Regions from separate parts of the Streptomyces sp. SCSIO 30461 genome, predicted to be linked through region 1. Evidence: riboswitches for the same ligand, from Rfam matches in the RefSeq annotation. Region 1 holds a riboswitch; the other holds the start of a gene.
What was found. Region 1 has a riboswitch for S-adenosylmethionine ahead of thrC (threonine synthase). Riboswitches for the same ligand answer to the same signal wherever they lie in the genome.
Positions count from the first base shown of each region.

Region 1 (3,844 bases):
GGCGGGGATGATCGACACTCCGGCACCGTCGGGCGTCGCCGTCTCGAGACCCTGCTCGAAGCGGACGTCGTCGTCGTTCACATAGACGTTCACGAAGCGGCGCAGCTTGCCCTGGTCGTCCAGCACGCGGGCGGCGATGCCGACGTGGTTCTTCTCCAGGTCGGCGATCACCTCGGCGAGGGTGGTGCCCTCCGCCGTGACCTCGGCCCGGCCGCCGGTGTAGGTGCGCAGGATGGTGGGGATTCGGACATTGACGCTCATACGAGGCCAGCCTCTCGGAAGGAGTCCAGGTTGGGGCGGATGACAGCGGACATACCCGTGGTCGGGACCACCGCGTCGAGAGTCTTGAGGCCATCACCCGTGTTGACGACGACCGTGGTGAGCGAGGGGTCGATGGCACCGGCCTCGATCAGCTTCTTCGCCACACCGAGGGTGGTACCGCCCGCGGTCTCGGTGAAGATGCCCTCGGTGCGGGCCAGCAGCTTGACCGCCGCCACGATCTGCTCGTCCGTGACGTCCTCGACGGCTCCGCCCGTGCGGCGGCAGATGTCCAGGACGTAGGGACCGTCGGCCGGGTTGCCGATCGCCAGCGACTTGGCGATGGTGTCCGGCTTCTGCGGGCGTACGACGTCGTTGCCGGCCTTGAAGGCTGCGGACACCGGAGAGCAGCCCTCGGCCTGGGCGCCGAAGATCTTGTACGGCTTGTCCTCGACCAGCCCCAGCTTGATCAGCTCCTGCAGGCCCTTGTCGATCTTGGTGAGCTGGGAGCCGGACGCGATGGGGATGACGATCTGGTCGGGCAGCCGCCAGCCGAGCTGCTCGCAGATCTCGTAGGCCAGGGTCTTGGAGCCCTCGGCGTAGTACGGGCGCAGATTGACGTTGACGAAGCCCCAGCCCTCGCCTGCCGGGTCGCCGATGAGCTCGGAGCAGAAGCGGTTGACGTCGTCGTAGTTGCCCTCGATGCCGACGAGCTCGCCGCCGTAGACGGCGGCCATGACGACCTTGCCCTGCTCCAGGTCGTGCGGGATGAACACACAGGATCGAAATCCGGCGCGGGCCGCCGCGGCGCCGACGGCGCCCGCGAGATTTCCGGTGGAGGAGCAGGAGAGGGTGGTGAAGCCGAAGGCCCGCGCCGCCTCGATGGCCTGCGCGACGACACGGTCCTTGAAGGAGTGGGTCGGGTTTCCGGAGTCGTCCTTCACATACAGACCTCCGGTGACGCCCAGCTCACGGGCCAGGTTGTCGGCCTTGACGAGCTTCGTCCAGCCCGGGTTCAGATTGGGCTTGTCGGCCACGTCGGCGGGGACGGGCAGCAGCGGGGCGTAGCGCCAGATACTGGCCGGGCCGTTCTCGATCCGCTTGCGCAGGCTCTCGGGGTCGCCGGTGGGCAGGTCGTACGCCACTTCGAGCGGACCGAAGCAGAGCTCGCAGGCGAAGACGGGGCCGAGCGGGACGATCGCGCCGCACTCGCGACAGGAGAGCCCGGAGGCGGAGCCCAGGTCGACGGTGCGGGAAGTCTCGGAAGCGCCGGGGGTTTCGGGGGTGGCGTCTGTCTGTACAGCCATGGAGGCGAGGCCCTTTCTCCTCATCTTCCTCATGGCGCATCTCGCCATGAGACGGATTTGGCACCTTCCCTAGCCGGGAGCCTCGCGCGCCGCGGTGCTGGCACCGAGCTACGAGACCGGCTGGAGGGTTGCCGGGGCTTCAACGGGCCGTTTCCCTCTGCCCCTCTGGATGAGCGGTATGTGATTGTCGGCGGATGCGACAGCGACGCGTGCCGCACGCGACCGCGGTGGGTGCGATCCCGCACTCCCGCCCTATGCGGTGCGGTGTGCGCGATGCACTCGGCGGCGATCGGCATGCGATGGTCGTCCGCGTTGTTCAAGACTGTAACCGACCCCCCGGGGCGCTGAGACGGATCGTCCGATCCGCGAGACAGAGAGATGGAGATCACGTGCTGGAAGAGGTGGAGCGCTGGCTGGCCCGGCGGTCCTGGTCCGTGGCAGACCGCCCGCTCGACCGGCTCGTCGGCGCGAAGCGCGCGGCCCGCGGCGGTGGCACGGTCAGCGTGGTGCTCCCAGCCCTGAACGAGGAGGCGACGGTCGGTGAGATCGTCGGCGTCATCCGGCGCGAGCTGATGACGGACGAGGTGCCGCTGGTGGACGAGCTGGTGGTGGTGGACTCCGGCTCGACGGACCGCACGGCGGAGGTGGCGGCGAAGGCCGGGGCCCGGGTCGAGCACCGGGACGCGATACTTCCGCGGCTGCCGGCACTGCCAGGCAAGGGCGAGGTGCTGTGGCGCTCCCTCCTGGTGACCAGCGGAGAGATCGTGTGCTTCGTGGACGCGGACCTGAGGGAGTTCTCGGCGGACTTCGTGTCCGGGATCGTCGGCCCACTGCTGACCGAGCCGGATGTGGCGTTCGTGAAGGCGATGTACGACCGGCCGCTCGGTGACACCCCGGGCCAGGGCGGGCGGGTGACCGAGCTGGTGGCCAGGCCGCTCCTCAATCTGCACTGGCCACAGCTCGCCGGCTTCGTCCAGCCGCTGGGCGGGGAGTACGCGGCGCGGCGCTCGCTGTTGGAGCGGCTGCCGTTCCCGGTCGGCTACGGGGTCGAGCTCGGGCTGCTGGTGGACGCGCTGCACACGACCGGCCTCGACGCACTGGCCCAGGTGGACGTGGGCGTGCGACTGCACCGGCACCAGGACGGGCAGGCGCTGGGACGGATGGCGGCGGCGATCTACCGCACGGCCCAACTGCGTCTGTCACGCGGACATCTGGTGCGGCCGGCGCTGACGCAGTTCGAGCGGGGGGAGAACGGTTTCGTACCGCGGACGCATGAGGTGGACACGGAGGAGCGGCCTCCGATGACGGAGATCACGGAGTACGCGGCACACCGGGCGGCGTGAACGCGGACAGCGACCTCATACGACGACGCACACGGCCAGGTACGGCGACGTACAGCCACGCACCCACGCGGGTCCGCAGGTCCGCACATCCACACGTCCGGACAGAGATCCACACACCGCCGGGATGCCGGGTACCGGCACCGCCGGGATGCCGGGTACCGGCGCGGCGTTGCGCGGCTTGATCGATGAGATTGTCTACCTTTCCGAGGTATGACCATTTCACTGAAACCTCCGCGTATGTCCTTGATCACCCTTTCTCTCTGCTCGCTCTGCGCCATGGCGGCCGTGCTGCTGTCCCCGGGCCCGGCCTCGGCGGACACAGGCGGGCTCACCGCGACCAGCCCGACCAGCACCAGGAACGAGCGGTTGTGGCTGCTCGGCGGGGTCGCCGTGACGATCACGGCGGCCGGGGTGATCGCGAAGGTCGCGACCCGGGGCAGCCGTCACCGGGACTCCTGAGCGCTCCCGCCGGGGAGCCGTCCGGGCCTCTGTACGTTTGAGCGGATACACCACGGGCTAGGTTGCCGACATGGTCTCCGAGCGCGCGGCGCAGGTACTCGTCGCCTCCAACCGCGGTCCGGTCACATACGCCTTCCGTGAGGACGGCACGCTGGACGCCCGGCGCGGCGGCGGCGGTCTGGTCTCCGGACTGTCGGCCATCGGCCCCGACGCGGGTGCCCTGTGGGTGTGCTCCGCACTCGGCGACGGCGACCGCGAGGCGGTGCACCGAGGGATCGCCGAGCCGGGCGTGCTGATGCTCGACATCGACGCCGCCGTGCACGCCGACGCGTACAACGGCATCGCGAACTCGGTGCTCTGGTTCGTCCACCACATGCTCTACCAGACTCCGCTGGAGCCGGTCTTCGACCAGGAGTTCCGGCGCCAGTGGATCGCGTACGAGGCATACAACCTCGCGTTCGCACAGGCGCTGGCCGA
Region 1 is NZ_CP146101.1:655,668-659,511, reverse strand. It holds gene V1460_RS03130 (MoaD/ThiS family protein) at 1-261, opposite strand, end outside; gene thrC (threonine synthase) at 258-1,565, opposite strand; SAM riboswitch class I at 1,583-1,741, opposite strand; gene V1460_RS03120 (glucosyl-3-phosphoglycerate synthase) at 1,955-2,908, shown strand; gene V1460_RS03115 (hypothetical protein) at 3,146-3,367, shown strand; gene V1460_RS03110 (trehalose-6-phosphate synthase) at 3,438-3,844, shown strand, end outside.

Region 2 (3,844 bases), 5.4 Mb from region 1:
CTCCACCATGTCCGCGATCGTCGTCGCCGGGACCGGCGCCAAGGTCGTCAAGCACGGCAACCGCGCGGCATCCAGCGCAAGCGGTGCGTCGGACGTACTGGAGAAGCTCGGCGTCAATCTGGAGCTGACACCGGAGAGGGTCGCCGAGGTCGCGGGGGAAGCCGGGATCACCTTCTGCTTCGCCGTGAAGTTCCACCCGGCCCTGCGCCATGTGGCTGCCGCGCGCAAGGAGCTCGGTATCCGCACGACATTCAACTTCCTGGGTCCGCTGACCAATCCGGCGCGGGTGAAGGCACAGGCCACCGGGGTCGCGGACGCCAGGATGGCCCCGATCATGGCGGGCGTGCTTGCCGAGCGCGGTTCGAGCGCGCTGGTGTTCCGGGGTGAAGACGGCCTGGACGAGCTCACCACCACCGCGACCTCCAGGGTCTGGGTGGTACGCGACGGCTCTGTCCGCGAGGAGTCCTTCGACCCGCGGGATCTGGGCATCGAACTGGTCCCGGTGGAGGCTCTGCGAGGCGCCGACGCCTCGTACAACGCCGATGTCGCCCGCCGGCTGCTCGCAGGCGAGACGGGCCCGGTCCGGGATGCCGTGCTGCTGAACTCGGCGGCGGCGCTGGCCGCGCTTGAGCCGGACGACGGCACTCTGACGGAGCAACTCGGAGACGGGATGGCCAAGGCGGCCCAGTCCATCGACTCAGGCGCGGCGAAGAGCGCCCTGGAGCGCTGGGTGGCAGCCAGCAACCGCTGACCGAAGTGGCACGAAGGGCTGTCCCGCAAACCCCGGTGGACCAGCGTGCGGCGTCAGCTGCACGGGGTCTCACCCGGCCCTTGGGGCCGAGGGGACGCATCGCAAGGCGGAGGGTCGTCCTCACGCTGGGCGTATTCGGGTGATTCGGCAACGCGGCGTGGGGGCACCCCCCGGCGAAGCCAGGGGGAGTGCCGTAGCTGGGGGTACCTCCCAAACGGAGCCCTGGGGGAGCGCCGTGCGCCCGCTGGGGATTACGGGACAGCCCTGAGGCGCAGTCCGCACTGTGGACTGCGCCTTGCGTGTTTCGAGACGTATGGCAGGATGCTCCTCAAGGTCATGAGTGACAGCGAAGACGGCCCCGGCCCGCTGTCCGGCAACCCTCCGTCCGTGGCGGGGTGCCCCGGGTGAAGACCAGGCTGTGGGCAGTGAGGTCCACGGCAAGCGCGGACCCCTTGCCGCCCCTGGGGTCCTGGTCCTCGAGGGAGCGATTCTCGTGAGCAAGCGAATGCGGTAGGGCCTCCCGGCCCCTTCCACCCCACCTCCGCGCGGGCGCCCATCGTTGCCGCGTCGAGGCAACACCCGTATGCCGGACGGCGGTTGTGCCGTCGCTCGGGTGTTTCACAGCCATTCGCCCTGTCATCCGGGAGACAAGCCATGCCCGCACGTCCGTCCACCGCCGTCGCCACCGCAACCGCTGCCGCCCCTGCTTCCGACGGTTCCTGCCGCCCCACCGGCCCGCTGCCGGTGCTCGGCCGCGACGTCACCGTCCCGCTCGTGACCGGGGGCCAGGTCACCTACGCCGCACTCGACTACGCCGCCAGCGCACCGGCCTTGCAGCGGGTGTGGGACGACATCGCCGCCTACGCCCCGTACTACGGCAGCGTGCACCGCGGCGCCGGGTATCTCTCACAGCTGTCCACCGAACTGTTCGAGAACAGCCGGACGACGGTCCACCGGTTCCTCGGCTGCCGGGAAGCGGACCAGGTGGTCTTCACCCGTTCGACCACGGATTCGCTGAACCTGCTCGCCGCCGCCCTGCCGGACGGCTGCAGGGTCTTCGTCTTCGAGACCGAGCACCACGCGGCGCTGCTGCCGTGGCAGGGCGCGGACGTCACCTATCTGGACGCGCCGCGTACCCCGGGCGAAGCCGTGCGGACCCTGGCGACGGCGCTCGCCGAACGCGAGCCCGCCGGCCCCGCGCTGGTCTGCGTCACCGGCGCCTCCAATGTGACCGGGGAGCTGTGGCCGGTACGCGAACTCGCCGCCGCCGCGCACGCCCACGGTGCCCGGATCGTGCTGGACGCCGCCCAGCTTGCCCCCCACCACCCCGTCTCCGTACGGGACCTGGACGTCGACTGGGTGGCCTTCTCGGGGCACAAGCTCTACGCGCCGTTCGGCTCGGGCGTGCTCGCGGGGCGGGCCGACTGGTTGCAGGCCGCCGAACCGTATCTCGCGGGCGGCGGCGCCTCCCGCACGGTCGCCAGGCGCCCCGACGGCGGCGTGGACGTGGAGTGGCACACCACGGCGGCCCGCCATGAGGCCGGATCGCCGAATGTCATCGGCGCCTACGCCGTCGCCTCCGCCTGCAAGGCGCTGACCGACGCCGGATTCGAGGCGCTCGTCGCGCGCGAACGGCACCTCGTCGAGCGGCTCCGCGCCGGACTCGCCCAGGTCCCCGAGGTCAGGGTGCTGTCACTGTTCGGGGATGGGGCCGCCCGAGTCGGCGTCCTGTCCTTCGTGGTGGAAGGCTGGAACAGCTCGCACTTCGCCGCCGCCCTGTCGGCCGAGTACGGCATCGGCGTCCGCGACGGCCTCTTCTGCGCCCATCCGCTGATCCGCACCCTGCTGGGCAGCGACCCCGCCGAGACCGGTGAGTGCGGAGCCCCGGACGCGGCCGCGGGGGAGCGGTCCCTGAACGCGATCCGGGTCAGCTTCGGCGCCGGGACCCCGGACGAGCATGTGGAGCGGTTCGTGGGGGCCGTCAAGGAGCTGGTACGAGAGGGCGCCCGGTGGGACTACCGCACCGAGGACGGCCGCTGCGTGCCCGTTGTCTGAGTGGTCAGGGTGCCCCTGAAGGGCCGCCGATCCGCCCGGCGCACCCGCGCCGGGCGGTGGAGAGCCTACGCGTCGAGGCCGATGGCGAACGCGGCTTCCAGGTCGTGCTGCGAGTACGTACGGAACGCGACATGGGTGTCCGTCGCCTCGACGCCCGGGATCTTGCTGATCCGGCCCGGGATGACATCCGCCAGATCCTCGTGCTGGGCCACCCGGACCATCGCGATCAGGTCGTACGTACCGGTGACCGAGAAGACCTCGCTGACGCTGTCGAGACCGGCGATCGACTCCGCGATCTCCGGGATGCGGTCCACGCTGGTCTTGATGAGCACGATCGCGGTGATCACGGCTGGCTGTCTCCCTCGGTGGCCGTGGCTTGGGCTCTCACTCTAGCCCCCAGCCACAGGCCGGCCCATGCGCAGCAGAAGCCGATCCCGAAGCCCACCAGATGGGCCAGATAGGCGACCCCCGGGCCGGACGAGGTGTCCTGCGCCTCCGCCATCCACTGCAGGGCGAACCAGAACAGCAGCACGATCCACGCGGGAAACCGCAGCGGCAGAAAGAAGAGGAACGGGAAGAGACTGGTCACCCGCGCCTTGGGGAAGAGGCACAGGAACGCCCCCAGCACCCCCGAGATGGCCCCCGAGCCGCCCACCAGCGTCTGCGTGGACTGCGCGTTCGCCACGGCGTAGGCGAGGAGCGCGAGATACCCGCAGCCGATGTAGAAGAGCGCGAATCTCACCCGCCCCATCCGCTCCTCGGTCATCGCGCCGAAGACGAACAGGAACAGCATGTTGCCGAGCAGATGCAGCCAGCTGCCGTGGACGAACAGCGCGGTCAACGGGGTGAGCAGGGCCCGCGGGGAGCCGTGCGTCAATTCGCTCGGGATGACTCCCCAGCGTTCGAAGTACGCGGTGGTGCCGGCGAGCAGGGTGTCCCCTGTCCCGAACCCGGGGTTGAGCCCGGAGACCGGGCCGATGACGAAGACCAGGCAGCACAGCCCGATCACGCCGTACGTCACCACGGGGCCGCTCGTGG
Region 2 is NZ_CP146101.1:6,021,527-6,025,370, reverse strand. It holds gene trpD (anthranilate phosphoribosyltransferase) at 1-751, shown strand, start outside; SAM riboswitch class IV at 1,084-1,201, shown strand; gene V1460_RS27015 (aminotransferase class V-fold PLP-dependent enzyme) at 1,406-2,806, shown strand; gene V1460_RS27010 (Lrp/AsnC ligand binding domain-containing protein) at 2,872-3,153, opposite strand; gene V1460_RS27005 (rhomboid family intramembrane serine protease) at 3,150-3,844, opposite strand, start outside.
Region 2: it holds a riboswitch for S-adenosylmethionine, as region 1 does, so the genes downstream of both, V1460_RS27015 (aminotransferase class V-fold PLP-dependent enzyme) here and thrC (threonine synthase) in region 1, are expected to answer to the same signal.